Regions from separate parts of the Flocculibacter collagenilyticus genome, predicted to be linked through region 3. Evidence: predicted binding sites of a transcription regulator. Region 3 holds the regulator's gene; each other region holds the start of a gene.

Region 1 (11,048 bases), 1.2 Mb from region 3:
GTTTGCAGTGCACGTGAGCAGTGTTTTGTCAGATATTCGTAAGTTAGTCCTTTAATTTAAATTCGATAACGGTAAACCAAATGTTTACCGTTATTAATTGGTTAGATTGGGCGACATACCAACAACACAATGATAAACTTGCCATCGCTTTGTCGCATAAGACATGATGGTTAATAAAATAATTCAAAGAGATGTTAGAAATTTGCTATGGGCATCTCGCATTAAGAACAACAGAGGTTAGCAATGAGCAACGATATCAAAACGCAAGTAGTCGTTATTGGTGCAGGTCCTGGCGGTTATTCAGCAGCATTTCGTGCAGCCGATTTAGGTTTAGATGTAACATTAGTTGAAGCGCGCGACACCTTAGGTGGCGTATGTTTGAATGTTGGCTGTATTCCTTCAAAAGCGTTATTACACGTGGCTAAAGTGATTGATGATGCAAAAGATATGGCATCTCATGGTGTTACATTTGGTGAGCCACAAATTGATCTTGATAAAATTCGCGACTGGAAAGACAGCGTAGTAAGCCAACTTACTAAAGGCTTAGACGGCATGTCTAAAATGCGTAAAGTGAAAGTAGTAAACGGCTACGGTAAATTCACCGGCTCAAATACGCTTAAGGTTGAAGGTAAAGACGGTAGCACTACTATCACATTCGACAATGCAATCATTGCTGCGGGCTCAGAGCCAGTAGCGTTGCCGTTCATTCCTGAAGATGATCGTGTTATTGATTCAACCGGTGCACTTGAGCTTAAAAATATTCCTGAAGAAATGCTGGTACTGGGTGGCGGTATTATCGGTCTTGAAATGGGTACGGTATACAGCGCGCTAGGTTCAAAAGTCAGTGTTGTTGAATTTGCTGACCAACTAGTTCCTGCGGCGGATAAAGACGTAGTAAAAACGTATACCAAATATAATAAAGACCGTTTCAACGTTATGTTGTCAACTAAGGTTGTAGCAGTAGACGCGAAAGATGACGGTTTATATGTAACATTTGAAGGCAAAAAAGCGCCTGCAGAGCCAGTGCGTTATGATTCGATTTTAGTTGCTGTGGGCCGTCGTCCAAATGGTAACTTAATGGATGCTGCTAAAGCAGGTGTTAATGTTGATGAGCGTGGCTTTATTAATGTTGATAACCAATTACGCACGAATGTGAACCATATTTTTGCAATTGGTGATGTTGTTGGTCAACCAATGTTAGCGCATAAAGCTGTTCATGAAGCACACGTAGCGGCTGAAGTAATTGCGGGTCAAAAGCACTTCTTTGAACCAAAATGTATTCCTTCAATTGCTTACACTGATCCAGAAATGGCTTGGGTAGGGGTTACGGAAAAAGAAGCAAAAGAACAAGGTATGAATGTTGAATCAGCAACGTTCCCTTGGGCAGCGTCAGGCCGTGCAATTGCATCGGCAAGAACAGAAGGTTTCACTAAGCTAATCTTCGACAAAGATACCCATCGCGTAGTGGGTGGTGCAATTGTAGGTATTAACGCCGGTGAAATGTTAGGTGAAATTGGCTTAGCCATTGAAATGGGCGCAGATGCGGAAGATATCGCATTAACCATTCATGCTCACCCTACACTAAATGAGTCTATTGGCTTAGCGGCGGAAATTTACGAAGGTACAATTACCGACTTACCAAACGCAAAAGCGAAAAAGAAAAAATAGGTTTTATTAGGCTAATACGTCCTAATGGCCTAAATAAGAGTAATACTAAAGCCGCTATCTATTATTAGAAAGCGGCTTTTTGTTTAGCAGAACAAGAGTGCTCATCCATTGGCCTCCCATCAATTTTTAAAGTTAAGCTCATGCCAATAAATGCTGTCAGTCAATTAAGACAAGTGCTTAAAGCAAATTCAACAAAACCATTTAATGCGCGAGGCTCTAAAACCGTACGTTGTGAAGAATGCTTATTGCAACATACGATGTGTATATGTGCAGATGTTAAACAGGTGAAGCTAGATGCTGCGTTTTGCTTAATTATGTATAAAACTGAGCCATTAAAGCCGTCTAATACAGGTAAGTTAATTGCGGATGTTGTTGCAGATACCTTTGCGTTTCTGTGGTCTAGAACCGAACCAAGCGAAGAAATGCTGGCACTATTAAATGATCCGCAGTGGCAACCATATGTGATTTTTCCTGAAGAAGGTGTCGCACCAGAGCGTGTGACTCAGCAGGTAAGCTTAACCGATACAACGAAGCGCCCTTTATTTATTCTTTTAGATGGGACATGGCGTGAAGCCAAAAAAATGTTTCGCAAAAGCCCATGGCTTAATCAGTTTCCTGTATTAAGTTTTGCGCCTGAAACAGTATCAAATTATCAAATGCGTAGCAGCTACCATGATCACCATATCTGTACGGCAGAGGTGGCGGTAATGACGCTAGAGTTAATAAAAGCGCAATCAGCGGCTGATGCATTAGAAGCACATTTTATTGCCTTTAGAAAACGCTACATGGCAAATAAAACCAATCATTTTGGCGATTTTGAAAAGTTGTAGTTAAACAGGTAATATCGGTCGTCGAATAACATAATAATAACTACATTGTGCAAGGAAAAAATTTCACACTTGCGCTACTGATAATAATTACGGGAACTTTCATGAAAAAAGTAACAGCAATTGCTGCTGGTGTTGCGCTAGCGTTAGGCTTAGCTGCATGCTCACCGCAAAACTCAGAAACTGCGAGTAGCACAAAAAGCGAAGTGGCAGAGTCAAAACAACAACTTATCTCAGGTGTTGAATTAGAAAATTTTGATAAGTCAGTTAATCCAGCTGACGACTTTTATACTTACGTAAATGGTAAGTGGCTTGAAAGAACAGAAATTCCTGCTGATCGTTCAAACTATGGCTCTTTTAGTAAGCTATACGATGATTCGCAAAATGCGATGAAAAAGCTGATTGAAGAAGCTGCAGCAAATAAAAATGCAACGCCAGGCTCTAACGAGCAGAAGTTAGGCGACTTTTATAAGGCTTACATGGACACAGAGCTTGCTGAAGAATTAAAGCTTGCACCAATTAAGCCTGATCTTACACTGATTAAGTCAATTAATACGCGTGACGATTACGTTGCGGCAATGGCATATTTACAGAAAAAAGGCGTTACCACTCCGTTTGGCTGGTACGTAAACAATGATGCTAAGAATTCTAAAGAATACGCGGTATACACTTATCAAAGTGGTACAGCCTTACCAGACCGCGATTACTACTTAGAAAACGCAGAAAAATTTGAAAAAATTCGCAAAGAATACATCATATACGTGACAGATATGCTAAAAGCAGCGGGTCACGAACATGCCGAAAAAGCGGCTCAGAGTGTGTTTGAATTTGAAAAGAAACTGGCTGAAAATCACTGGACGCGTGTGCAGTCGCGTGATGCAACTAAGCGTTACAACAAATACAGTGCGGCTGATTTGAACAAAGCCATGGGCGAGTTTCCTTGGGACAAATACGCTGAACAAGTTGGTTTAGCATCAGCTGAGTCTATTATTGTTAGCCAGCCTTCTTACTTTGAAGCATTTGGTGAGCTATTCGCGAACACAGATATTCAAACACTTAAAGACTATATGATGTTCCATACTATTGATGGTGCAGCTAGCCTATTACATAAAGAACTAGTAGACCGTCATTTTGCATTCCATAGCACAGTGTTAAGTGGTGTGGCAGAGCAAAAGCCGCGCTGGAAAAAAGCGGTAGATAGTGCCAATGGCGTGATTGGTGAAATCTTAGGTCAGTTGTATGTGAAAGAGTACTTCAAGCCTGAAGCAAAAGAACGTATGGAAGAGATGGTGGATAACCTGATTAAAGCATACGGTATTGCGATTGATGAGTTGGAGTGGATGTCTGAAGAAACGAAGAAAGCCGCTAAAGTTAAGTTAAGTAAGTTCACACCTAAAATTGGTTATCCTGATAAGTGGAAAGACTATTCAGATCTTGACATTAAAGCAGACGATTTAGTAGGCAATTTTACCCGCTTTAGCGAGTGGACATATCAAGACATGGCAAGCAAAATTGGCAAGCCAGTTGACCGTTCAGAGTGGCATATGACACCGCAAACGGTGAATGCATACTTCAACCCAGTTAATAACGAAATCGTATTCCCTGCGGCAATTTTACAACCACCTTTCTTTAACCTAGAAGCGGATGACGCGGTAAACTATGGTGGTATTGGTGCCGTTATCGGTCACGAATTAGGCCATGGCTTTGACGACCAAGGCGCAAAATATAATGGTGACGGGAACCTAGTTAACTGGTGGACCGAGCAAGATTTAAAAGAGTTTCAAACTCGTGGCGCTAAATTAGCTAGCCAATATGCTGCTTATGCACCATTTGAAGATGCATCAGTAAATGGTGAGCTAACACTAGGTGAGAACATTGGTGATCTTGGTGGCTTAACGGTTGCACTTAAAGCTTATGAATTATCACTAGATGGCAAAAAAGCACCAGTAATGGATGGCTTCACAGGTACACAACGCTTCTTCATTGGTTGGTCGCAAGTATGGCGTCGTAAATATCGTGATGAAGAGTTACGTCGTCGTCTAATGACAGATCCGCACTCACCAAGCCAATACCGTGTAATTGGTATTGTGGCAAGCATGCCTGAGTTTTATCAAGCATTTGACGTGAAGGAAGGTGATGCAATGTATATTGCGCCTGAAGATCGCGTAAAAATTTGGTAATTAATTCCTGTTATGAACAAGCCAGCAATTTTTTGCTGGCTTGATATAAATCACTATTATGCTAACTATATTTTTTATTTATAGTTATCCAATTTTAATTTCCCCTTATTCCTATTATACTTTACGTCCACGTAAACCATATCAATCAAAGATTTAAAGTGGGTAGTGACAGATGTACTACACTTTCTAAACCCGTTATAGGATGTGGTTATTGTCGAATGACAAAAACTCAACGTTCGTGAGTGTAAACTAAGCAGTCAACTAACCACGCACATTTAAGATAAAGAGGACACAGTCGTGCTTCAAGAATATCGTAAACACGTAGAAGAGCGTGCAGCAGAAGGCATTGTACCTAAGCCGTTAAATGCCAAGCAAACAGCAGAACTTGTAGAACTAATTAAAAATCCACCTGCTGGTGAAGAAACCTTTTTACTAGAACTATTATCTGATCGCGTACCTCCTGGGGTAGATGATGCAGCGTATGTTAAAGCTGGCTTTTTAGCTGCTATCGCAAAAGGCGAAGCAACATCACCAATTTTGGACGCTGAACAAGCAACGAAATTATTGGGCACTATGTTAGGTGGTTATAACATTCAGCCAATGATTGAGTTACTTGATAACGACCAGCTTGCGCCAATTGCCGTTGAAGGCTTAAGTAAAACATTATTGATGTTTGATGCTTTCTTTGATGTTAAAGAAAAAGCAGACGCTGGCAATAAATATGCTAAGCAAGTAATGGAATCATGGGCAAATGCAGAGTGGTTCTTAAACAAGCCGGCAGTACCTGAAAAAATTACTGTTAAAGTATTTAAAGTCACTGGTGAAACCAACACTGATGACTTGTCACCTGCACCAGATGCATGGTCTCGTCCAGATATTCCATTACACGCGTTAGCGATGCTAAAAATGGAACGTGATGGTATTAACCCTGACGAGCCGGGCTCAATTGGCCCAATTAAGCAAATTAAAGCACTTCAAGAAGATAATATTCCATTAGCGTATGTTGGTGATGTAGTTGGTACGGGCTCGTCTCGTAAATCAGCAACTAACTCGGTACTGTGGTTTATGGGTCATGATATCCCTCATGTTCCAAACAAGCGCAGCGGCGGTGTATGTTTAGGCGGTAAAATCGCTCCTATCTTCTTCAACACAATGGAAGATTCAGGCGCATTACCAATAGAGCTTGATGTACAAAAAATGAATATGGGCGATGTTATTGATATTTTCCCATACGAAGGCGTTGTTAAGCGTTCAGGTACTGATGAAGTAATTTCTGAGTTTGAGCTAAGCTCAAACGTATTACTTGACGAAGTACGTGCTGGTGGTCGTATTCCACTTATCATTGGTCGTGGTCTAACAGACCGTGCTCGTGAAGCACTAGGTTTAGGCTCTACTGATATCTTCAAAAAGCCTGTTGATCCAATAGATTCTGGCAAAGGCTTCACGCTAGCACAGAAAATGGTTGGTAAAGCGTGTGGTGTTGCTGGTATTCGTCCTGGTCAATACTGTGAACCGAAAATGACAACGGTTGGTTCGCAAGACACTACAGGTCCTATGACGCGTGACGAACTAAAAGATTTAGCATGTTTAGGCTTCACAGCTGACTTAACAATGCAATCATTCTGTCACACTTCAGCGTATCCGAAGCCAGTTGATGTTGAAACGCATCACACATTACCAGACTTCATTATGAATCGTGGCGGTGTTTCTCTACGTCCTGGTGACGGTATTATCCACTCGTGGTTAAACCGCATGTTGTTACCAGATACAGTTGGTACTGGTGGTGACTCGCATACACGTTTCCCAATGGGTATTTCATTCCCAGCTGGTTCTGGTCTTGTTGCATTCGCAGCAGCGACAGGTGTAATGCCGCTTGATATGCCAGAGTCTGTATTAGTTCGCTTTAAAGGCGAAATGCAACCGGGTATTACATTACGTGATTTAGTGCACGCAATTCCGTTATATGGCATTAAAAATGGCCTATTAACTGTAGAGAAAGCAGGTAAAATCAACGAATTCTCAGGTCGTGTACTAGAGATTGAAGGGCTTGAAAACTTAACTGTTGAGCAAGCATTCGAACTTTCAGATGCATCAGCAGAGCGTAGTGCAGCAGGTTGTACGATTAAGCTTTCTGAAGAGTCAGTTAAAGAGTACTTAGAATCTAACATTGTAATGCTTAAGTGGATGATCGCTGAAGGTTACGGTGATGTTCGTACTATTGAGCGTCGTATTCAAGCGATGGAAAGCTGGTTAGCTAATCCTGAGTTAATGGAAGCAGATAAAGATGCTGAATATAAGCATGTAATCGAAATTGATCTTGCTGACATTAAAGAGCCAATTGTATGTTGTCCAAACGACCCTGATGATGCAAAAGTATTATCAGAAGTAGCGGGCGAGAAGCTTGATGAAGTATTTATCGGCTCATGTATGACGAACATCGGTCACTTCCGTGCTGCTGGTAAATTACTAGATAAGCACAAAGGCGAATTACCGACACGTTTATGGATTGCACCGCCAACTAAAATGGATCGTGATCAATTAACGGAAGAAGGGTATTACGGCATATACGGCCGCGCAGGTGTGCGTATTGAAACACCGGGCTGTTCACTATGTATGGGTAACCAAGCACGTGTTGCAGACAAAGCAACGGTATTGTCTACCTCTACGCGTAACTTCCCTAACCGTTTAGGTAATGGTGCGAATGTATATCTAACGTCAGCTGAATTAGCGGCGGTAGGTGCAATTGTTGGTCGTTTACCAACGGTTGAAGAATACATGGAATATGCGAAGCAAATCGATGCGACAGCAGCGGATACATTCCGTTACTTAAATTTCCATAAGATGCCGCATTACACTAAAAAAGCGGAAACAGTGATTATTCAACAAGCGGTTTAATGCTGAGGAATAAATTGTTTTAACACACCGTTTTAACAATACACTTTAATAAAAACGCACCTTATTGTAAGGTGCGTTTTTTTATGTCTGGCAACATGCGCCCAGTGTGGCGATAAGAAACAAGTAGTGAATAATATGACCATGAACGTATTGATAATTGGCTATGTGTGGCCAGAGCCGAAGTCATCAGCTGCGGGCAGTAATATGCTTTCTTTGATAAAGTTATTTCGTCAACAAGATTGGCAAGTAACCTTCGCCAGCCCTGCTGAGTTAAGTATGCACATGGCAGACTTGGCTATGTTGAATGTGCCAACGCAAAGTATTGCACTGAACGACAGTAGCTTTGATCAATATATTTCTGAATTAGCACCAGATATTGTGGTGTTTGACCGCTACATGATGGAAGAGCAGTTTGCATGGCGGGTTGAGAAAAACTGTCCTTCGGCACTTAGGATCTTACAAAGCGAAGATTTACACTTCTTACGCCAAGCTCGACACAAAGCATTAAAACAGCATCGAGATATTCAACAAGAAGATTGGCATTCAGATTATGCGAAAAGAGAGATTGCAGCAATTTTGCGTTGTGATCTTACTTTCATTATTTCGAGTGCTGAAATGAAGTTGTTACAAGAGCAATTTAACATTGATCCTGCATTGTTACAGCATGCGCCATTCATGGTTGAAAATATTTCATCAAATGAAATTGACACGCTGCCGACGTTTGAGCAACGTACGGATTTCATTTCAATTGGCAGTTTTCGTCATGAGCCGAATTGGGATGCCGTATTGTGGCTTTATAAAGAAATTTGGCCAAAAATTAGAAAGCGTTTACCGCAAGCAAGTATTCGGGTTTGCGGTTCATACCCTCCTAAAAAAGCAACGCAGTTACATAATCCGAAAATTGGGTTTTATGTGAAAGGGTGGGTTGAAGATGCACAACATGAAATGCAACAAGCAAGGGTGTGTTTAGCACCACTGCGTTTTGGGGCAGGCCTTAAAGGTAAGTTAATTGATGCGATGCAGGCTGGTACGCCTAATGTCACATCAACTATTGGCGTTGAGGCAATGAGTTGTATACCAAGGCTTGAATATTCCTCTGAATCACGTGTTAGTGTTGATGGGGGCGAAGCAACTCTTACAGATGAAGCTAAGAACACTTTACCATGGTCTGGTTATATTGAAGATGATGTTGATTCATTTGTAGAGCAGGCGGTTGCGCTGTATTCAGACTCAACTGCTTGGCAACAGGCGCAGCAAAATGGTTTTCAGATAATTAATCAAATTTATGATGCTGAAGTGATCGGTAAGGCGCTTATTGACAGAATCAATAATGTGTTACAACACCTTGGTCAGCATAGATTAAATAATTTTACAGGTGCTATGCTTCGCCACCACTCATTGAAAAGTACTCAATACATGTCTCAATGGATTGAAGAAAAAAATAAGCATAAAGTTGAGCCTGAATCATAACAAACGCCCGTAATCGGGCGCTACTGGGCTGTGTTTAGTAGGGCGTATTTAGAAGGCACTGTTTATAAGTTAATGCTTACAACCAGTGCTTAAAAATCCGTACTTAAAAATCCGTACTTAAAAATTAGTGACACTATTTTTTATTGGCCGCAACTTATGCGGCGTCTTCTTTTTCAATAATAAAGTCGTTATTTTTCTCAAGCTCGGTGTCGGCATTTGCAGTATCTGTATCTGGTAAGGTTGTTATATCGGCTTGCAGAACGTTTTTTGTGTCAGCGTCTTCATCACTGCTAGTTGCCTCGGTAGATTTATTAGACTTAGTGTCTGCTTTTTTTGACGACTTTTCAGCTGCTTTTTTCTTAGCTTGCAGGGCGATAAGCACGTCTTCTCTGTTCTTTGCTAAAAATACGCTTAATTCTTCTTTCATTGCTTCATCAAGGGCGAGTGGTGCCTCATCTAACAATACTGTTAAATGCTCTGCCATGTCTAACATACGATCGTATTCATCAGCAGATTTTTTATCAGTAAAGGTCATCACTTCTTTTCCTTTATTGTTTACAGTTCTAATTATTACGTAACGAGTTTCAACAGCCATAACTTGCCCCTAATCATTTATCTTTTACTTTGATACAACGATGTATAGTTTACTGTTTAAATATACAGTAGTATTTTATTATGTAAAGAAAGAATGCAAATATTTCTCAAATAGTAATAATTATCATTTGCAAATGGGTTTTGTTCATGCATAATAGATTTCGAAAGTTGCTTACACTTAGTTAAAAATTATTTTTTAACTTATTGTTTAACGGTCGATAAGTTGCTGCTGTATTTGTCTTTTAATATAGGTGTGGTTTAACTTTCAGAGTCCCTCCACGGGTCTTAAATGTGCTGGTTTGCCAGAGAGGCTATTTACTTCTCTGGCTTTTTTTTTATATGATTGCAGTTGTAAAAAAATGAGCAAATAATAGAGACGAAAATGAAAGGTCAACAGACCCTTACAATGCACAAGCGCAGCAGTAAATTTAACCATTGGTTATCTTGCACTTTAATGCTTGCGATCATTGCTTTCGTTAACCATGATCTCACGCATTATTCGCTTACTTCCTTTAACCACTCGGTAATACAAACCCAGCATGGCCTTCACTCAACTGGTAATAGCATAGTAGCTAGTGCCATTACAGATGTAGAAGGCACTGAAAAGGTAAAGCAAGCCGTTCACGCAACTGACATTGGTAATGAAGAGTCAACGCCAATATCCTATGCAGACTGCTTACTGTGTTTGTATTCTCATCTTTTGGACACTGGAATTAACAGTGTCGGTTTATTCAATTTTGAAATAAGCCAAATGAGTGACGTGCTGAATAATCGGCTCGATACTGACTTTCCATCGCTATTAATCACGCTTTACTACCTTCGCGGCCCACCTCGTTCATTCTTATAAGCCGTAAGGCTTTATAACGCTATTCACTATTTTTGATGTTTATGAAGGGCATATGTTCGTCATATTTATTCATGTGATCTTTGCCAACTATGCTTCAAATGCAGTTGATATAGCGTGTTACCTATATTTGTCATAGTGAAACGATAACATCGCACTTTTATTTTTCCATACTAATACTGGCTACACTTGCTGGTGTTTTTTGATGCGATGTTAACCAGTAGCTATAGTTAATAAAATTTGATGCTGTATGGCTAGCTAATACTTATTTTCTATAGGTGTATTGTTGGCGGTGCAGTGCTTTACAAGTGAATGAACAAAATGAAAACACAATTAAATACAATACTTTTGGGTTTAGCCGCGGCTTCTGTGTCTGCTTATGCTGATAACGCTGCAACAGGGCACTTAATCAAGGGCACAATAATTGACCCTACGGGTAAACCGATTTCGTCCGCACAAGTTGATCTTCATGGCACAAGACTGACGACTCAAACGGATGAAAACGGACAGTTTGAATTAACACTTCCTCCGTTGAAAAAAACCAACAAGGCTGCACTTAATCAACATGCT
Region 2 (11,048 bases), 220 kb from region 3:
GACCATTACTGCAATTACCAGCGTCGCGAATAACACAACAGTCCATTTCGACTTTTTAGTCATTCCCACTTTCTGTTGACGCTGAAACATTGCTAACACACTCCGCCGAAGTAATTCCATATTACTTTTGAATAACGTGTATATCAGGGCTTGCTTTACCTACTCCCCTTATTTCTGGGCGGTACATATCTTCAACTAACGCAGAAGGCACTTTGTATTTGCCGGGAGTTACGGCGCGCACCAAGTAAAATAAATGAGTGTTACGCCCTTTAAGCAACGTTAGCGCTGCCACATAGCGATCATCACGGTATTCCTGATGTTTAACTTGATTGCGTTGTTGCCAGTACTGGATGGTTTTACCGTCTACCTTTATTTCATCAAGTTTAATAGCGTGATCTAAATGTTGGTTTTCCAGTTCAAACCCTGCTGGCAGTAAATCTACAACCAAAGCATCTGGCGTTATTTGTTCTGCCCGCACCTGTAAGTTTACTAACAACAGCTCACCTACTTTTGCCTGCTGTACATTCACCTCTTCCCCTTTTAGGTTTAACCAATGGCGCTGTATCGACATACCATTAGCGACTGCCGCTGGCGGCTTAGTTCCATAACCATTAACACTGATACGAGCTAATACAGGCTGCTCGCTTTTCGCTGTTATCGTTATACCGTTGTTGATGCCGTTGTTGATGGTATTGTTGATGGCATTATCGATTGCCTCAGCATTTAGAGTTTTATGATAAGCAGCGGTTTGATTTAATTTTGTGCTAGCAGCTCCCATAATTATCTCAGCCGACCAAGGCTGGCTCTGTATTTCTGCGAGCGAAAGTCCTGCCAAAAATAATGCGTTACGCTCTTGGGTACTTAAATACTCTCGCACATTAAGCTGCTCTGCTAGCGTGAAACTTAGTGCTATAGCACCTTGCTCGTCCAAATCATGCTTAAGCAATAGATGTATCATCAACGCTAAATCTCGTATTTGGCTGCCATAATCGCCTAAAAACTTGTCGCGTTTTTTGGGCAGATTATTTAATGCATCTGCTAACAGTTTTTCCCCTAACTTTTTATCTCCCATGCGAAATAACGCGATGGCGAGCTGTAACTGCGATAACCCAGAGCGGGCATTAGCACTGTGGTTCTTTGCCAAACTTCGCAATGCTCCCAGCGGCGCTTGATTGACGGCAGCTAGCACATATGCAGCATAGGCTTTATACGCAAAATAGTAATGTTTACTATCTTCGCTCCAGCGTTCATCATAAAAGCTACGTGTTCGGGCTAAGTATCGTTGTAGGCGCTGTAATGTTTTAGCTAACATCTCATCGGGTACTGTAACGCCCATGTCTCTAGCATTAACCAAGAAATCTGCAATATAAGTCGTTAGCCAATGCTCCTCACTTGCAGTGTTACTCCATAGCCCGTACCCGCCATTACCTAACTGCAACATTGCTAATCTTTCGATGCCTTTGTTGATCATGCTTTGCCGCTTTTCTTCACTGATCAAATTAGTACTGAACTGCTTTTGCTTGTCGGGCGTTGCAAAAATGAGCGGATATACTCGGCTACTGGTTTGCTCTAAACATCCATATGGGTATTGTAATAAATGGGTAAGCTGGTTTTTCAGATCGATATTCGCATTCGGTGAAATAGCAACTGATGCCTGAATTGTGTTCGGTAACAACGCGCTAATGTTACTTTGTTCAAGTGTTACACTTTCATTTTGATTCAACACTTTTTGCAAACGGGTATGAACCGCAGGATAAGCAGGACGCAACCCTAAATGCCAACTTTTATCAATGTTTTCAGGTAAGTTATCTCCTGATACCAGCAACGAAAACGTTGCCAGCCCTTCGTGCCCTTCCGCCTTAACATTATAATGTAAGGTAGTCTTAGTCCCCGCTTCCAGCGTAATATCTTGCGAATGGTTAAGTGGTGCTATCGCGCCTGCACCATTAAGCTTAACGAATAAGTCTTGGCGCTGTTCACTTAAGTTTGTCACATCCAATGCGATTGCTGTTTCATCGCCCATAGCTAAAAAGCGTGGCATTGCAATTTGCGTCACCACTGGCGCGGCAATCGTGACCTCAGTGTCTCCATGACCAAACTCTTCATCAGTAAATGCCACCGCCATTAAACGTAGTCGTCCATTAAAGTCAGGAATGTTGAGCGGAATGATGGCTTCTCCATTCTGATTTAAGGGCACTAATCCGCTGAATAAAGAGACTATTTGTACATCAGAAAGTGGCGCCTTGCCTCCACGCGTTAAATCACTATCACCGCCAAATCGCAACCTTGCCTTATCCGCTTGGTTAATCTCAATGACGTTGTTGTATATATCTCGTACATCAACTTCATAGCGTCGCTGCCCAAAAAAAGCATTAAACGGATCTGGCGTGTTAAAGTCACTGATATTAAGTACGCCAACGTCAACCGCCGCCAGCGTAACAAAAGCAGCAGGTAGCGAAGTATCGCCTTGAGCCTTTGTGTTAGCCTCAGCATCACGGTCGGCACTATTCACCATCACCTTTACTGGTAAGGTTTTATTTGGTAACGCTTTGTCTGCCACATCAAACTGCACATTTAGTTTTCGTTGTTCGCGCTGTAAAGGTAAATGAATTAAGCCAAAACTGCGCTTCGGAGTAAGCGCTTTTACTTTATTTCCAGCTTGCAGTACCACTGCGCTAATATAAATATTATGCTGTTGCCAGTCAGCAGATATGGGAATTTCTACAACCGCACCTTCAGCTGGAATATGCAGCCTTTTCATCCAAAGCGGTGCATCGCCTTCAACCAATATAACGGCTTCACCAGCCTGCGGCGGTACAATGGTTACCTTAGCTGTATCACTTGCATTAAATGCTGCTTTATCAAGTGCCATTGTTACTTTATCTGGCCTAGCAGCCCCGCTACCCGCCTGACTATTTTGCCAATCTTCATACCAGTTCCAACCTGCATAAAATCGGGTGCTCGTTTTCAAGTTATGGTTTGTATCCCGCACTTCTAAGCGGTAGTTGCCCCAAGTCACAGGAAATTCAACGCGGCCTACTTCGTCATGGTTAATATCTAGCGATGCTGTTAACTCAACATATTCATTATCATTCCACTCGTAGTGCCAGCCTTGATGGTCAGAGTAAACCCAAAAATAACGGCGATCTTCACGAATTAATTTTATGTCTAAGTCATTTGCTGAATGTTTAACGCCATCTAACGACGCTTTAATAATTTCGAAACTAACTGTTGAATGTGCTGGCGGATTAACATCACCAAAGCTGGTACGAATACCAAGCATTTTCTCACTTGGCCAAACCAACCCTGAATACGTACGAGAAACAGGTCTACCGCCAGACTCGTATAAGCTACTAATAAATTTAACTCGCAGTGGAGAATGCAACTGTGGAGAATGCAACTGTGACCAATTACCTTGATATACAAGCTCGCCAATGCCTTCTTGATCGAGTTGAATATCCTTGAGCGCTAGCCGCTTATTAAATCTTGTTTGTTGAATATCGCCGAACTCAAATGTTGGCAAACTTTTTATCGGATTACGCCACTGTGAAATACTAACCTCTGTTGATAAGCGATTGCCTGCAGCGGGTGCACCAAATAAATACTCCCCCATTACAGGCACTTTCAGCGCTTTTTGATCTGTCATTACCGTTATTTCTTGGGGGTTTTTCGGGTTAAAGGTGAGTTTTAATCGTTCTGGTAAAAATTCTTCTACTTTAAATTGATAAGTAAATGTTTTTCCTGCCACACTCTTCACTTCAAGCTGCCAAGCCCCTACTGGTGCACTGGCAGGGATGTGCCACTGATATTGATAAAAGTTTTGCGTGTTACTGTTCCAGTTAAAGGTTTTAACCTTGGTTCCATCAGGACTTTTAATTGCCGCTTTTAATACACTAGACGTTGTTAATCGACCATCATCATTACGCAGCAATGCATTAAAGTGCACTAACTCTCCGGGGCGGTATAAATCTCTAGGTGCGTATATAAATAATTGTTGTGGTTTGTTGGGCCTTAAACCTATATTGAAATCAGATAAATCTAGCGCTGGCTTGTTAATTTCAATGACAGAAAAGTGCTGTTCATTTTGCGCAACGATAAGAGCAGCCGATGTTAAGTTACTGGTAAAAGAAACTTGCCCATTAGGGGACGTAAGACTTTGTTGCAGAATTTCGCCTTTATTATTGACCAAACTGATATTGACTTGAGCTAATGCCTTCCCAGTTTTCAAAGAGGAGGCATAAACATCCAACTGCGTTTCATAAAATCGCGCATGTAACCCTATATCGGTCACAGAAAACCACATCATCTGATGCTTATTGTACGCACCAGCTTCATTCATAATCGCAAGATAAATACCTGGCAGTTCAAGCTCGCTCACTCCCTCAATATCAATGCTTCTTTCTACACGGGTGTTATCTGGAATATTTAGATCGTATCGGCCGGTATATGCTAAATCCGCAAATTGTGTCACGCGCTCAATGCCCCAATAAGCCCGTCGACTCGACATTTCTTGCAAAAACGGTTCGCGGCTTTTTTCTTTTACACGATAAAAATTAATATCAACTTGCTTTACGTTAACCGACACGATCGGCAAACCATTACCTAGCCCTTGTGTAAGAAATGCACCAGTGGTATCAAAATTTACGCTGGGCGCTAATTGACTGGTTTTAATACGCGCATTTTTAGTCATCGCTAAACGTTGACCATTTGCAGCCACCAGCCCTTCATAAATCGTAATATCGTAAGCTGAATCAGGCTCTACAAAAGGAAACCAAACCGTTTTACCAGACTTAGAAACTATCCAAGCCCCATCGACAGCACCTTGATTTTTCGCACTAATATTAAAAAACGATTGGTGATCTTGTGAAGGGTCTAATGGCACCGATAACGTAATAGCAATTGAGTTTCGTCCTTCGCGACTACGCTCTGAAATATCTAGCACCGTCAGTTGGGTGTTACGGTAAGCCTGTTGTACCTGCTCTAAATTAAATTCGGGTTCTGTTGGCTGTGAGGGCGTCGCTGCGATACCGCTGTTGCCAGAGGATTGAGTATGCGTTTTGCTTGATGCATGAGGTTCGCTGGCATTGTTATTCTCAGCGCCACAACCTGTTAGCGCCAACATAGTAATAACCACTAAGACGATGAAGTTTTTGTGCATCCTGATCCCTTGACGAGTCTAATGGAAGGTTAATTAATACGCTCTATTTTACCTAAATTAAAAACAATGAATATTAAAAAGTATTTTATATCAATGACTTTATCTCAGCCTTAACCGCTCATCACTATTTCAATATCCAACGTGTGGGCTAAATATTAAGTATAAAAAATGACATCAATCAGGTTGAATAATGATGAATTATGGCAATGTTGACTTACTATAGATCAAAGTTTAATTGTTCGAATGTATTCGCATCATCGTCTAACCCAATATGAATACCTAACAATCTCACTGACTTTCCGTTTCCGCGAAAAAACGCTTCTTGTAATAACTCAATCAGGGTGTTTCGTTCTATTTGATTGTGCTTTTGTTCTTTAGTTGTTTGTTGAAAATCTGCGAATTTAACTTTTACACCAAGCTTATTCATACTGCGTGTAGCTAAATGTTTTTGTGCACGCCTTTCTAATTCTGGCAACAACCTTTCAATTAAAATGCGGGACAATTCGTCTAGGCTGCTAACGTTTTTTTCAAAGGTTCGTTCAACCCCCACAGACTTTCTAATTCTTGACACTTCCACTGCTCGGTTATCAATCCCATGACAGCGATCCCATAAAACCCGCCCATATTTACCAAAATGTTCAATTAGAAAGATTTCTTTCGAACGTCTTATATCGCCCCCCGTTTCTAAACCTAAACGTTTTAGTTTCTCCGTCGTCACTTTACCAACACCGGGAATTTTTTTTAGTGGCAGCGTTTCAATAAAATTCAGTACATCATTAGGTGCAATAGTAAATTGGTTATTCGGCTTGTTAATATCAGAAGCTATTTTGGCTAAGAACTTAATAGGTGCAATACCTGCTGATGCAGTCAACATGGTTGTTTTGTATATCTTGGCTCTAATTTCTTGAGCGATAAGCGTAGCAGAGCCTTGGTGCAAACTAGATTCAGAAAGATCTAAATACGCCTCATCAAGCGAAAGCGGCTCAATTTTGCCTGTATACTCTTCAAATATTTCTCGGATTTGCTCACTTGCTTCGCGGTAGGCTTCCATTCTACCGGGTACAACAACTAAGTTGGGGCACTTTTGCTTGGCAATTGCCGTGGGCATCGCCGAACTAACACCATACTGCCTTGCAATATAGTTGCAGGTTGACAATACTCCTCTGCGATCAGACTTCCCCCCAACGGCCACTGGCTTTCCAGCCAAGGAGGGATTATCTCGGATTTCTACGGATACAAAAAACGCATCCATATCTATATGTACAATTTTACGCATAACTGTATATTTATACAGGATTGAGTGTATTTCAAGTTTTTATTGTCTTTTAAGCACGATTTGATTTATTTTTCAGTATAAACTTATCCGCAGTTCAACGATGTTCTGAAGAAATTGAAAATGTTATGATCACTGCCATCTGCAAAACAAACTTCACTACTTTTCGCGCTAGGACATCACTTTTATGCACCCAAGAAACTTACATCAGACTCGCTACCCTATTTCTGAGCTTATAAAGGTTACCCCTGCACTAGCATCTTTCACTAAGTTAAACCCCAAAGGCGAGCAAACCATTGATTTTGCAGATCCTGCTGCTGTAAAGACCCTTAATCAAGCGCTGTTGCATTACTATTACGGAGTTAAGTTTTGGGATATTCCACAAGGCTACTTATGCCCACCGATCCCCGGCCGCGCAGATTACCTCCATCATATCGCTGACTTATTAGCACAAAGTAACGATGGCAACATTCCCAAAGGTAAACATATTATTGGGCTGGATATTGGCACGGGTGCCAATTTGGCGTATCCGCTCATTGGTAACAAGAGTTATGGTTGGCGCTTTATCGCAAGTGATATTGATCCTATTTCAGTACAGTGTGCACAACAACTATGTCAAGCTAATAAGCTCACAAAAGAGATCAGTGTTTTTCATCAGCCTCAAGCTGAGCATTACTTTCTGAATATTTTACAACACCCAAAGGCCAATCTATCTGCAAAACAGCAAAAGCAAATTCAACAGGTTCATTTTACAATGTGTAACCCACCCTTTCACACATCACTTGAAGCGGCACAACAAGGTACGCAACGCAAAATTACTAATTTAGCAGCCAATAAAGCCAAGCGAAAGCCGTCGGGTAAGCATACAGTGCTGTCGAAAAAAGACACTAAGGCGTTGAATTTTGGTGGACAACAAGCAGAGCTATGGTGTGAAGGTGGTGAAGCGAAATTTATTACAGACATGATAATTGAAAGCCAGCAATTTAGTACTCAAAGCCTATGGTTTACGAGTTTAGTGTCAAATAAAGACAACCTAAAAACATTAAAACAAACACTAAAGAAAATAAACGCGAAGCAAGTGAAAGTGGTTGATATGTCGCAAGGTAACAAACAAAGTCGATTCATTGCTTGGAGCTTTTTTACGCTTGAGCAACAGCGCACGCAATTAAGGGCAAGTTGATTTTTTAGCATTGTTTGCTAACCTTTCTTTTATAGTAGGTAGCAATACATGCAGTAATAATAACAATAAAGTTTATCCTCAATGTAAGCTGCTGTGATGCATGTTAGATTGTGCAAAAACATGTGCAAGGGAATAATGGTGTACCTTTTTAAAATCGCACTCAATCCACTTATCGCTCACGTCAAAGCTGGCACTATTTTAGCCTTAAGCTTGCTGATCGCTGCTTATTCAATCACATCTGTCCCTGCCTATGCCACCCAAAGCATCAGTAAAGAGTCGGCACTGAATGCCCCGTTTAAAGTAGCTCAAATTGTTTACATAGAGCGCCCTCCTTTTTATTACACTAAAACAAGCAGTGAATCAGACGGTATTATTATTCAACTGTTAAATCAGATTGCCGAACAACAAAACATCACGCTTGCCTATCAAACAGCGCCCGATTGGGCATCGGTAGTGCACCATTTAAAAGGTAAGGTAAATAGCTGTTTTGCAGGTAGTTATAAAGTGAAAGAAAGGAAAAAATGGTTTCAATTTACTGATGCTATTTATTTAGAAAAGCCTTACGTCATTGCCACGCATAAAAAACTCGCAAATTACTTTAAACGTCCTCCTACCGTAACCGAGCTACTATCAAGTGATTTTATTATGGGGCATCAGCAGGGATTTTCTTACGGCGACAAAATTGATCGCAGTTTGACGAGATATAAAACTCCTGTTGCGGGTCTTTCCTACTTAACCCACAGCTTTGGCGACAATATACAGCGGCATGTGTTTAAGCTTATTTCTCGTCAACGCATTGATTACTATTTAATTAACCCAGTAGAGTTAAGCTGGATTTTAAAGAAAAATCCGAAGTTAAAATATCAAATTTCAGTCCTCAAATTTGCTAATCCACCCGATCCTAACGCTCGGCATTTAATGTGCAGTAAAGATGTAGATAAACGTTTCATTTCGTTTATGAACGCTAGTATAAAACAGCTAAAGAAAAGCAGCGCTTACTCAACCGTGTTAGACAACTTTAACCATAGTTATTAAGAGTTATCGCGCTTTTGGTTTTGTTTTACTTGCTGCCAAACGTTATCCATTTCTTGAAGCGTGGCCGTTTGAAGTGATTGTCCTTTTTCGATAAAAACGTGTTCAACCTGATTAAAGCGCTGTTCAAATTTCCGGTTGGCCTGCCGCATTATTTGTTCAGGATCAGCATTCACATAACGAGAGACATTAACTAAAGAAAAAAATAAATCGCCTAATTCCTCTTCTATGCTTTGTTGCTGTGCTTCATTCACCACTTTGTGTTGTAATTCAGCCCTGAGTTCTTCGACTTCTTCCACCACTTTATCAAGTGCGCCATGAATATCTGGCCATTCAAACCCCACCGTAGCACAGCGCTTTTGAATTTTATTAGCACGAGAGAGCGCAGGTAAATTATGAGGAATATTATCTAGTAAACGAGCCTTGCCTTGTTGATGCCTAATGTCGCGCTCTTGAGACTTTTCACGCTCCCAATTTTCTTTCACCTGCGCTTCAGTAAAGCTAACATTCGTTTGAAATACATGAGGATGGCGACGTATTAGCTTCTCGTGTATCGCATCTACAACATCACTAAATTCAAACCGCCCCTCTTCGCTAGCAAGCTGGGCATAAAACACAACCTGAAAGAGTAAATCTCCTAACTCCCCTTTTAGCTCATCAAAATCGCCTTGCTCAATTGCATCAGCTACTTCGTACGCTTCTTCCAAGGTATAAGGCACAATTGTGGAATAGGTCTGCTTGAGATCCCAAGGGCAGCCAGTTTCAGGATCACGCAATTCGCGCATCACGGCTAATAATTGATCTATTTGAGAGTGACAAGTTGATGTCTTATTTGAGCAGTTATCATTACACTGTGTATCACAGTGTTCGTCACACTCTCCGTGCTCATGGTCATTTTCTATAACAGGTTTAATATTCACTCTCATTTCGCTCTCGATTTTTACTATTGATTAATCACGTACTTGCAGTGGTTCAGGTTACTAGTGACCACTTTTTTATTTCTATTTACCAATTACTTAACAAGGTTTTTATTTACGTACGCAGCTATAAAATTAAAAAGCACAATGCTAACCTGTAAGAAGTAGTAAGGCAGTAATAACTAAATAGATAAATTACTAACTAGGAGAAAACTACATGGAAACACCTACTCAATCTGCTGCTAATGTGTCTGGCTCTTGCTTATGCGGTGCCGTTAACATTACTGCAAATCACGTAGATAATAAAGTTGGCGTGTGCCATTGCAATATGTGCAGAAAGTGGGGCGGCGGACCATTCTTAGCCGTTGACTGTGGCGTTAATGTTACCTTTAATGATGATGCTCCGCTTACCATATATGCTTCATCAGAGTGGGCAGAGCGTGGATTTTGTAAAGCGTGTGGAACCCATTTATTTTACCGCTTAAAAGAAAGCCATAAATATATTATGCCTGTGGGTCTGTTTAACGATTTCAATGCGGAATTAGATCATCAAATATTTATTGACGAAAAGCCTGCATTTTATGACTTCGCCAACAAAACGACGATGATGACAGGTGAGGAGTGCTTTGCTGCCTTTTCCGAGCAACAGTCATAATCTGTATTTGCTCGACTGTTTTTCTCGGCTGTATTTGGATAGCTTAAGATGTAGCATAGCCTTGCTACATCTTCTTATTTGACGCAAACATTATCGCGAACTCGAGTGCTGCCAAGTTGCTTTCACATGCTCGGCAAAACCTGTACCTGCTTCTAAATAAAAGTTAAATGTAGAATCCACGCCCATTTTTTCTAGCTCTCTTTGTTGGTCAGAATAAAACGCTATCGCTGACACTCGCCCATTAAAGCCGGATGCTTTTAATTGTTCTAATGCATACACGTTCTGCGCATGTTTAGGCATACTGAGCAGTACCATTTCAACGTCTGAATGATTTATATTCTGCCAAAAATCTGGATCGGTCGCGTCTGCAAGTACCACAAACCGACCAGCATCAACATGTTTACTCACACAATCTGGGTTAATATCAACACCTGTTACGCGCTGAGGATACGACTCTATTAACGTTTCGTATGCACCTCGCCCTATCCGTCCCATACCAAAAATTAATACCTTTGAACGTGCTAGTGACACAGGCTTTTCTTCAGGTAAGCGCTCTTTCGATTCAAAACTGTCCCAAAAGGGCTCGTACTTCACATAAATTTCATTTGCATGAGCATTGAGGGGAGACGCAATAATAAAGGTAATTGCCACCGCTACCGCAATCACCGCAAGCCAGTCTGACGTAATCCATTGATTACTGGCTGCTAACGCACACACAATCAAGCCAAACTCACTGTAGTTCGAAAGGGAAAATGTAGAGAGTAATGATGTGCGGGCGCGCAATTTAAAACTTTTAAGAAAGTAAAAATACAACCAAGACTTAATTGGTAACA
Region 3 (11,048 bases):
TAGTAAAGGCGGCATTGCACCGGCTAGCCCGCCAATAACAATATTTTGCGGTGTCGCACGTTTTAAAAACATGGTGTACACCACCGCATAGCCAAATAAACTGGCTAAGGTTAACCATGCTGTTAACGGGTTTGCACCTAAATACAATACGGCGAAACCAATAACAGCTAAAGAAAACGCAAAGATTATAGCTTGCTTACTTTGCACTCGCCCTTGTGCCACAGGGCGATTGTGAGTACGCGCCATTTTGGCATCAATATTTTTATCCACTAAGTGATTAATAGCAGCGGCGGCAGCGGATAATAAGCCGATACCCGACATTGCAAAAATAATGGATAAAGCACTTGGTAATTCTGGCCGTGCTAATACCATGCCTATCAATGCGGTTAATACTAATAGCGCGACCACTTTTGGTTTTGTAATTTCTAAGTAGTCTTTAAAGGAAGCAGCTGAATGAATAGCTGACTTATTTGTAGCAATAACTTCTGACATGTGATCTCCTTATGCCTTACGCGACACCATGTAAATCAAGCTCACCACACTCATGAGCAAACAAGCAGCAACAAAGTTGTGTGCTACTGCAACACTAATAGGTAATTTGAATACAACATTACTGATCCCCAAACCGAATTGCAGCAATACAATTCCGCCCATAACCAATCCTAACCGCCTGATAATACTTGAAACTGACTTGCGCTGGATTTTAAACATTAGCCATAACAAGTACCCCACTGTAATAACGGCACCAATGCGATGAAGTACGTGAATGGTCATGCGCGCATCATAATTCATCACCCCAAACTCATAGTTAGTGTGATTGTCAGGTAACGTAAATGCCGACACGATATCTAAGCGAGATAACCAATCAGTTTCACAAACAGGCAGTGTGGTGCAGGTAACCGCTGCATAATTAGCCGCTGTCCACCCGCCTAAAGCAATTTGCGCAACGACTATGGCTAGTGCTAAATACAGCCATTTTAATAGTGATTTTGCATGTTTATCACCACCCGGAATACGTATTTGCTTTAGCCGTAAATAAAGCAAAAACAGTAACGAAATAACGGTAAATCCGCCTAGTAAATGCCCCATAACCACTACGGGCATTAAATTCATGGTCACTGTCCACATGCCAAGCGCAGCTTGAAATACAACCACTACTAGCAACATAAATGGATGACGCCACGGGCGATGCGGTGCACGTTTCATAAATGAAGCAAGAAAGATAAAGAGCACCAATAAACCTAGCGCTCCCGCAAAGTATCGGTGGATCATTTCATTCCAAGCTTTATGAGGTTCAACAGGACGTTCAGGGTAAGCCATATTGGCTTGAGAGACTTGCTGTTCCGTTTGCGGAACAGTTAGCTGACCATAGCAGCCGGGCCAATCAGGGCAACCTAGCCCTGCATCAGTTAAGCGCGTGTAAGCGCCTAGCATCACCACCACTGCTGCGAGTAAAATAGCGACTAAAACAAGTCGCCTCATAGATAATTTTGCCATTAACCAGTCCTTGAATATTTAAGCAATTTAGAAATATCGCTTAATATGTTTTTAGTTATTTTTATCATTTCAGGATGATTTTTAGTCAATGGATACCTTAACACGACTTTTCCGAATGGATCAGCCAAATAAAGGTAATTTTTATCTAAATAATTTGTATATGACGGCTCAAGTTCAGCCATATCAACAACTTGCTTATGCTGTAGCGGGGCAATAACTTTTTCTATCATGGCTCGGTTTTCTTGATTCGAATAATAAGGCGCAGCCAGTAACTTACCTTGCTTTTTACCCATTGCCAGAATACCTTGGCGCATTGCAGTTAACGCTTGTTTACATAATGCGTCACACTCCTCCGGCACTAAATAAACGATTTGCCATAAATCACCACGTTTAGCCGCTTTAACGCTGTATTCAGCAGGCATTAACTCGCCCTTATTGGTGGTACCTGCGTTAAACCAGCCAAACTGCAACACCGCAAAGGCAAGCACAAAAGGAATACTAAAGGTTGCGATAAAAATAAGTAACGTTTTATTGTTTTTCATAAGAAGGCCTTTTCCAACTGGCAAAAATAAAAATACATAAAGCTGCAACCGCTAGCGAAAACCACTGCACAGCGTAGGCATGATGCTTTTCCGGACGCATATTTATGATTTGATAATGGGGTTGATACGGTGTCTGCTTTCCATCCATTGCATATAACACCACAGGTAAAAGCGTGCGCTTACTTTGTTGCGCCATTTGTTCTATATCTATCGACTGAATCCGTTTCGGCCAACCAGCCTCTGCATTTAATGCAGCCAGTCGAAAGCTAGGCTCTGGATTAAATTTAATTACAGTATCAAGTTCGGTAATCGACTTAGGCAGAGAAATATGCGGTAAATGCTCTCTTGATTTTGAACCCGCTACCCAGCCAAGATTAATAATTGCAGTGTATGTTTCATTTTCTAATAACGTGACCACGTCGTAGCCCACTTTTCCTTGATGTACCACGTTATCTAATAACCAAACAGCATCATGATTAAGTTGTCCAGATAATAGTGCTGAGCCAGTTTTATAAGGGAAGACATTGATTTTTTTACTGATTTGCTCAAGTGACTGAAAGGGGCTATTTAATTGCGCTTGATGCGCATTCAGCATGTTTTGTTTTTGCTCAGCACGCTCAAGTTGCCATAATCCGAGCTTGCACAATGCACAAATAACAGCCAAAGTAATCATCAAGGCGAAGGATCTAAAATGAATGAAACGACTTAATACTTCCAATTTAACAACCTTATAAAGGGACAAATATGATTCTAAAAACGATTTTGGTGCTTTTGTTACTGCTCATATTATTTAACTTGTTTAGAGCATTATTTATTATGTTAAAAAGTGGTCCCAACCAACCAAACATGTCTAAGTTTTTAGGTCGCAGGGTGTTATTTTCTGTTTTAGTTATCGTTGTATTGTTGCTTGCTGTGGCTACCGGTGTTATTACACCCAACCCTCGGCCTTATTAAGCCAATGCAGTAATTGAAGTGCCTGTGTTTCCCCCTAGTATTCCTCCACTTCGGATGAGGAATACTAGGAAGAAAGCCCCCAGCTCGCGCTATAAGTCAGTCGACTTATAAAATATATACAAACACAAATAAACATAACCACACAACGTCAACAAAGTGCCAGTACCAACTGGTAGCTTGGAAGCCGAAGTGGTTTTGAGGTGTAAAGTGACCTTTTAACACCCTAAAAAAGATAACAATTAGCATTAACGTGCCCAGCGTCACATGCATGCCATGAAAGCCCGTTAATAAGAAAAAGGTATTACCATAAATGCCTGAATCTAAACGTAACCCCATTTCTTGATACGCGTGGACATACTCTTCTACTTGCAAGAATAAAAAGCCAATACCTAGCAAGATGGTAACGCCTAGCATAGTTTTAAGTTGGTTACGCTTATTCTCTTCTAAACCCACATGCGCAAAATGAATGGTGACAGAAGAAATTAATAAAATGATGGTGTTGTATAAAGGTAAACCTTGCCACCCCATTGCTTCAGTTTTTGTACCATCCGGTGTTTCAACCAATGGCCATACCGCATTAAATGAGTTCCACAGTAACTCGTGTGTCATTGCATTGTTACTGGCACCACCTAACCATGGCACTGAAAACATACGCGCGTAGAATAACGCACCAAAGAAGGCCATAAAAAACATAACCTCTGAAAAAATAAACCAACTCATTCCTTGTTTAAACGAACGATCCATTTGTGCGCTGTAAAGGCCACTCATCGACTCGTTAATGATGTTTCTAAACCAACCAAATAACATGTAAATAATGACGGCAATACCCGCCAATAAAATAAAGCCACCGTAACCATCTACTTCATTGGCGTGATCTCGTACAAACGCACCAGCCCCAATCGCAATTAAAAATAATCCCACTGCACCCACAATTGGCCATGGGCTTTGCTCGGGAACATAATATTTTTCGTATTCGTTTGACATGTTTACTTCCCTAAGTTTGCAAATAATTGTTCAGACTCATCTTTTTCCAAACTATCAGTAATATCGTATAAGGTATAAGACAGTGTGATGGTATGAATTGAGTCTGGTATGTCGGCGTCTATATAAAACTTAAGTGGCATTAGCGTCTCATCACCAGCCAATAAAGGCTGTTGAAAGAAACAAAAACACTCAATTTTATTAAAATAGCCCGCAGCAATGCCGGGCGAAACAGACGGAACTGCTTGCCCTACAATGTTTTTACTCGACAAATTATGTGCAAAAAAATCAACTTGTTTGATTTCACCGGGATGAACATCCACCTTATTAATTTTAGGTGAAAACTGCCAAGGTATACCCTGATGGTTTCTCGCAATAAATTGCACTTCTATTTGTCTTGATGTATTTAGCTTCGCATCAGCTGCATTAGCAGCAATAGTCGAAGTTTTCCCATTTAAACCAGTTATGTCACAAAACACGTCATACAAAGGGACTAAGGCAAAACCAAAGCCAAACATCCCAATCGTAATTAACACTAACTTTTTAACGAGCTTTGTATTTGCGTCTTGTGTCATAACCTACTCCTTACTTTATTTCAGGTGGTGTAGTGAAAGTATGATACGGTGCTGGCGATGCAACCTCCCACTCTAAACCTTCCGCACCTTCCCATGATTTAGCGGGTGACTGCTCGCCACCTTTAATGCACTTAAGCACCACAGCTAAGAAAATGAGCTGAGATAAGCCAAATGCAAAGCCGCCAATACTAATAATGGCATTGAAGTCGGCAAATTGAAGCGCGTAATCAGGTATGCGTCGCGGCATGCCAGCAAGCCCTACAAAGTGCATTGGGAAGAACAATACGTTTACTGAAATTAATGAACACCAGAAATGCCATTTAGCAAGTGACTCGTCGAACATATTTCCTGTCCACTTTGGTAGCCAATAATAGGCTCCCGCCATAATTGAGAATACCGCCCCTGTAACCAGCACGTAATGGAAGTGCGCCACCACAAAGTAGGTGTCATGATATTGGAAGTCTACCGGAGTAATTGCCAGCATTAGCCCTGATAATCCACCAATGGTAAACAACACTATGAAGGCCAAAGAAAATAGCATAGGCACTTCAAATGTCATTGCGCCGCGCCACATTGTTGCCACCCAGTTAAACACTTTTACACCTGTGGGTACCGATATCAGCATAGTGCAATACATAAAGAACAGCTCGCCAGCTAACGGCATCCCTGTTGTAAACATGTGGTGCGCCCACACGATAAAAGAGAGTAACGCAATGGATGACGTTGCATAAACCATGGATGCATACCCAAACAATTTCTTACGTGAAAAGGTTGGTACAATCGTCGAAATAATGCCAAATGCAGGCAAAATCATGATGTACACTTCAGGATGGCCAAAGAACCAGAAAATATGCTGGAACATTACCGGGTCGCCACCACCTGCGGCATCAAAGAAAGAAGTAGCAAAATACTTATCTGTTAACACCATTGTCACAGCGCCCGCCAGTACTGGCATAACGGCGATGAGTAAAAAAGCAGTAATTAACCATGTCCAAACGAACAGAGGCATTTTCATAAAGGTCATGCCCGGTGCACGCAAGTTAAATATAGTCACAATAACGTTAATTGCGCCCATAATGGATGAAATACCCATGATATGCACCGAAAAGACAAAAAATGCCGTTGAGTCATTACTATATGTAGTAGACAGAGGTGCATAGAAGGTCCAACCAAAGTTAGGGCCACCGCCTTCCATAAATAATGAAGATAACAAGATTAAAAAGGCAAACGGTAAAATCCAAAAGCTCCAGTTATTCATTCTTGGTAGTGCCATATCTGGCGCACCAATCATCATTGGGATCATCCAGTTTGCCAAACCAGTAAACGCAGGCATTACTGCTCCAAATACCATAATCAGGCCGTGTACTGTGGTCATTTGGTTAAAGAAGTCTGGCTCTACAACTTGTAAACCGGGTTGGAATAACTCAAGGCGGATCACCATCGCCATGGCGCCACCAATTAAAAACATAATAAATGAGAACCACAGGTACAGGGTTCCTATGTCTTTATGGTTAGTGGTATATAACCAACGTTTTATTCCTGTTGGTTTGTGGTGGTGGTCATCATGATCTTGATGCGCGTGTTCAGTTGCTACTGTCATGTCCTTACTCCTGTTGACCGCTTAATAGTTTATATACTTGCGCAGCTTGCACGCTGTCACCCATATCATTACCCCACGCGTTACGTTGGTAAGTAATTACTCCCGCTAACTCTTTTAAACTTAGCTGCTTACCAAATGCTTGCATTGCGGTTCCACCCTTACCATTTACAACAATGTCAATGTGCGCATCTAATTCGCCTGTAGCAATTGGGCTATTTTTAATACCTGGAAAGACTCCTGGTATACCTTGCCCATTAGGTTGGTGACATGCCGCACAGCTGGTGTTATATACTTTTTCACCCACTGCCATTAACTCATCCTGAGACATATTCATCGCCAATAATTTTTGTTCTTCTTCTTTGGCTTTTTGTTGCACTAATTTAGTTTCGTTGAGCCACTTCTCATATTCAGCAGGGGCTTTTGCAATAACGACAACTGGCATGAAGCCATGATCTTTTCCGCATAACTCAGCACATTGACCACGATAAATCCCTGGTTCATTTACCTCGGTCCACGCTTCATTAATAAACCCGGGATTTGCGTCTTTTTTCACCGCAAAGTCTGGCACCCACCAGCTATGAATAACGTCATCAGAAGTAATTAAAAAACGCACTTTTTTATTGGTAGGAATAACAAGGGGGCGGTCAACTTCAAGCAAGTAGTTTTTGCCTTTTTGCCGTTTGTTTGCAATCTCACTTTTAGGAGTAGCCATTAAGCTATAAAACTCAACACCACTATCTAAATACTTGTAGTGCCATTTCCATTGCGAGCCAGTAACCTGAATGCTGACATCAGCTTTGCTGGTATCTTCCATCGCCATTAATGTAAGTGTTGCCGGAATAGCCATACCTACCAAAATAAAAAATGGAATTGCTGTCCATACAATTTCAACTTTTGTATTTTCATGGAATTGTGCAGGCACTGCACCTTTAGATTTACGATGGTGGTAAATAGACCAAAACATCACACCAAACACGGCAAGACCAATTACACAACAAATCCAAAAAATGGTCATGTGTAATCCGTATACTTGTTCACTAATTGCGGTCACACCTTTAGTCATATTTAAAGGTAACTCTTCCGCAGTAACGTTACCTGCCAAGAACGCAAGCATGATCCACCAGCGACGACAACTCAATATGGTCACGTGACTTCTCCTCTGTCTTTTGCTAAAGCAAAAAGCAGATCGAAATGCACTGTACTACTTAACCTGTGCGACGATTCCGCTCAATTATTATTGTTATATTTCGAACAGCTCGCACTTGCTAACACCTCAGAGGCAGCAATTAAGAAGTAATTTAAATAAAAAAGAACACCATATTTGTAAACATCTCACAGTACTAACGGTGCTATTTTTATTATTTCCCGTTCTCCACGTAATGGTTTGACTTAGCGCACGCCTCAACCATCTCGTTTGCTGATTATGACTCTAAGATTTTAGATTAGTATTTTCGAAATACTTATTATTATCTTTATGTTACGTATCGATTAAACTAAGTCTCTTGATAGTTTTTTAATCGAATTGTGTATTAGAATTAAACAAATCAGACAAATAATCTACAGTTATTTGAAAAAAATTATAAAAATTTTGTGCATATCATGAGCAAACTAAGAAAGGACGTACGATGCAGGTTTAAATAAATTTTTCACTTACGACAATTTTACCACTAGCTAGCGCAAGCCTAATTTATGAAAAGGTGTGGGTAGTATAAAAATGAAAAATAGCCAACTGCATTTAGCTAGCTATTTTAATGTTGGACATTTTTTAATAGAAAATAAATCGTTAGAGAAGCTTAAAACCAGTCTGCATTTCGAATAACGCCAACAGCTAGTCCTTCAATTGCAAACGGTTGATAAGTTAAGTCTACAACAATGGTATCAAACTCATCGTTTTCAGCGTGAAGCAGCACTTTGTCGCCTTTCTTTTCAAGACGCTTAACCGTTACATCGTCTTCTACTCTTGCAACGACCACTTGCCCGTTTTCGGCCACTTCCGCTTTTTTAACCGCAAGTAAATCGCCATCCATGATACCTATGTCTTTCATACTCATACCATTAACACGTAGTAAGTAATCAGCGTTAGGCTTAAATAAATGAGGATCAACCTTATAATGCGCTTCAACATGTTCTTGCGCTAAAATAGGTGAACCCGCTGCCACTTGACCAATTAGCGGTAACCCTTCTTCTTCAAATGTATCATCTTCAACAAGGCGGATACCGCGTGATGTTCCCGGAATAATCTCAATAAAGCCTTTTTTTGCTAACGCTTTTAAATGCTCTTCCGCAGCGTTAGCGGATTTAAACCCTAGCGTTTTCGCAATTTCTGCTCGTGTTGGCGGCATGCCTGTAGCATGAATTTTATCTTTAATAAGCTGCAGTATTTCCGACTGCCTCGGCGTTAATGGGCGCATACGCTGTTATTCCATACAGTACATTGATACTGTGAGTATATACAGTTAATGATAGATGGCAAAGAGTTTATTACATTGATGCGTAATTATCTTTTCTTCGAAGTTATTCATCTTCAGGGGGATCACCCTCATCTTCTTTTTCGCAGCTCTTGTTTAGGGCGTGTTGACCTTTTTAAATACAGGAGGGGGAATAGAAAAAATTGATATAAGTGGAAAAATAGTAAGTAGTAGAAATGCGCCTTTTGGCATGCGCTTAGCCCAGCGTACTAGTCTCATCAATCCGTAAATTAACAAGGCAAATAACAAAAGCCCAAAGCAGAAAATTATATTTTCAATCGTGCTTAACTCATACATTTTCCTCATCCTATCGCCATGTTAACCATGAATAAATGGCTCTTAATTGCGATAACTCAATCGCTAAAATGTATTTTTAGCAACAGGCTGGCATCTTTGAGCCTAAGAAAACTAAATGGCTTTTTACTATGCTAGGAGAAGAGGCGCAATCAACAACGCTGCGCCTGCATGTTGAACGGCTATACAAGTTAAGTATTAGCGTTATTATGTTTCAATATAAATGCAATGCCTAATAAGATAAACATCGCTGCAATCCCAAAAAATGATAACTGCTCACTGAAGACAGCCGCTGTAGCAAAAGCGGCACCGCATGCAATAAGCAAGTACCCACCTGATTTCTGATTCTTATCTATTTTCATAAATCACACATAAACCCTAACCTTATCCAATACTTATACTGTATTAGACTAGGTTTATGAAAATAACAAGGACCCCTTTCTTATATAGTACTATGCTAAAACACTTTCCTATAGCTAAGGACTGCCTCAGCATGAAGCATGAGAGTTACCTCTTAGTTTGTTTTGATTTAAAGATTCAGCACCTTTATAAAACGGGTAACTCTCACGTTTTCAATGTTGATGTGTCAGATCTTGTCTGACCTAATACAAATCTGAACTAATACAAATAAGTGTTCTTATAATTCATCTGCGAATTTTTCTGCGAATTTACGCACTTTGGGGGTGTGCCCATTTTTAGATAAATCTTCTAAAAGTGCTTTGTATTTTATATTGCCAGAGCTCCCAAGAACGCGACAGCCCCAAGCATAAAAATCAGAGAACTTCATATATCTGTTGCGTGGAATCGTGGCTTCTATGCTAAGGATTTCGCTAATTTCATCCAGCAATCGCGTATTATTAAGGTGTTGTCTGTAGATGTTTCGTACTGCGCTGCCCCGAAGATCATCATCACTACTATTTAACATATTTAGCAGTTGATTAGTTTGCCAGTCTAAATTGGGGTACATTGTGGAAGTATCGTGTACGACTTTAGCCTGCTTAGCGCGAACCGTCATCGCCTCAAGATAATCCTCTACGTAACCTTTCAACTTATCTGACGCATTGCTTTTCATAATAGTGTTTAACGTAGACCGGTACCGCTCTAAACCTGAATAAGCCAGCGCCTTAGTAGCCCATATAACCTCTTCAATGGTGTCTGAATTTGTACTCTCATGATTATTTAACACAATGGTGTTAATTTTGTCGTAAAGTGAGTAGCTGTTGATCCATTCTTCAATGAGTTTCTTATATAAATTCAGACGTTCTTCTCTGTTTCCTTCATTCAACTGTGTTAAATACTGCTGAATACGATCTTGTGGTATGTATTGTTCTGAAGTTAACCCAGGAGGCTTAGCTTTAGTAGGTGTTTGGAGAGGTGTATATCGCCGCTTTTGCTCAATTTGTTTCTCGGTCATTCCAGCGGTCATTGCTGCGAAAGCGTTTCGGTCATACTGATTTACTTTTTTTAAGCGCTTAAATAACATGTTGGCTATAGCGTTTACCGTCGCTATTTCTAACTCTCGCTTTTCAGTGAGAAGTCCGCCGAATTTATCTTTTAGCGTCAAACCAGTAGTGATACTTTTGCGAATGGCAATATCACCTAAATAACTCGCTTCGTGCAGAGAGATTATTGGAGGCACTAATTTTTCCATAGGAAACGGGGTCGCATCACCTACAAACCGACGTTCATAGTCGATAAAAATATCCAAGTCGACAACGTTAACGTCGGTATCACTTGCTAAAAGGTTATTTTCTTTCAATAGATAAATAAATCTTTTTTTTGCAGCAGATTCAATCTGTTCTTGACTAAGATAACCATTTTTAAATTTCTCAATCGACTGCACAACATCTGCCTCAAAATGTCGAATGGCATATTTAATTTCTATATTACTGTGTGGATAGGTTGTCACCGGTTTTTTAGTTTGCGCACATGCGGTTAACATCAGTATTGAACAGGTCAGTAAAATGAACTTTATATATTGAAACATTTTTATATTATCCTCTCTTGCACCTGTAGTAAGCACGGTTGGCGTGCATCTATTTTTTCTGTGTAAATTGTTAATAATGGCTTCGCTAATGCCATTTAGGCGTAATGACTGTAAGTAATATATAGACGGCCTTTTTCAGTGTTCAAGTTG

What was found. Region 3 encodes LexA, which represses DNA repair genes until DNA is damaged. Its sites were predicted from a motif close to TACTGTATNNNNATACAGTA; they were not measured.
Region 1: a site for LexA is predicted at 9,686-9,705, ahead of HUU81_RS14380 (YebG family protein). Genes of this name have one in related genera too.
Region 2: a site for LexA is predicted at 6,435-6,454, ahead of dinB (DNA polymerase IV). Genes of this name have one in related genera too.

What each region holds. Positions count from the first base shown of each region.
Region 1 covers NZ_CP059888.1:3,237,601-3,248,648, reverse strand. The annotation lists gene aceF (pyruvate dehydrogenase complex dihydrolipoyllysine-residue acetyltransferase) at 1-55, shown strand, start outside; gene lpdA (dihydrolipoyl dehydrogenase) at 244-1,668, shown strand; gene HUU81_RS14400 (tRNA-uridine aminocarboxypropyltransferase) at 1,809-2,498, shown strand; gene HUU81_RS14395 (M13 family metallopeptidase) at 2,600-4,675, shown strand; gene acnB (bifunctional aconitate hydratase 2/2-methylisocitrate dehydratase) at 4,973-7,570, shown strand; gene HUU81_RS14385 (glycosyltransferase) at 7,706-9,040, shown strand; gene HUU81_RS14380 (YebG family protein) at 9,195-9,635, opposite strand; gene HUU81_RS14375 (hypothetical protein) at 10,017-10,481, shown strand; gene HUU81_RS17540 (TonB-dependent receptor) at 10,800-11,048, shown strand, end outside.
Region 2 covers NZ_CP059888.1:677,857-688,904, reverse strand. The annotation lists gene pbpC (penicillin-binding protein 1C) at 1-90, opposite strand, end outside; gene HUU81_RS02995 (alpha-2-macroglobulin family protein) at 122-5,158, opposite strand; gene dinB (DNA polymerase IV) at 5,376-6,434, opposite strand; gene rlmF (23S rRNA (adenine(1618)-N(6))-methyltransferase RlmF) at 6,619-7,611, shown strand; gene HUU81_RS02980 (substrate-binding periplasmic protein) at 7,747-8,646, shown strand; gene mazG (nucleoside triphosphate pyrophosphohydrolase) at 8,643-9,563, opposite strand; gene HUU81_RS02970 (GFA family protein) at 9,778-10,215, shown strand; gene HUU81_RS02965 (cation:proton antiporter family protein) at 10,306-11,048, opposite strand, start outside.
Region 3 covers NZ_CP059888.1:461,903-472,950, reverse strand. The annotation lists gene cyoE (heme o synthase) at 1-492, opposite strand, end outside; gene HUU81_RS02115 (COX15/CtaA family protein) at 502-1,482, opposite strand; gene HUU81_RS02110 (hypothetical protein) at 1,497-2,039, opposite strand; gene HUU81_RS02105 (SURF1 family protein) at 2,026-2,757, opposite strand; gene HUU81_RS02100 (DUF2909 family protein) at 2,784-2,993, shown strand; gene HUU81_RS02095 (cytochrome c oxidase subunit 3) at 3,099-3,977, opposite strand; gene HUU81_RS02090 (cytochrome c oxidase assembly protein) at 3,980-4,549, opposite strand; gene ctaD (cytochrome c oxidase subunit I) at 4,560-6,149, opposite strand; gene coxB (cytochrome c oxidase subunit II) at 6,154-7,263, opposite strand; gene lexA (transcriptional repressor LexA) at 7,943-8,560, opposite strand; gene HUU81_RS02070 (hypothetical protein) at 9,103-9,273, opposite strand; gene HUU81_RS02065 (hypothetical protein) at 9,549-10,898, opposite strand.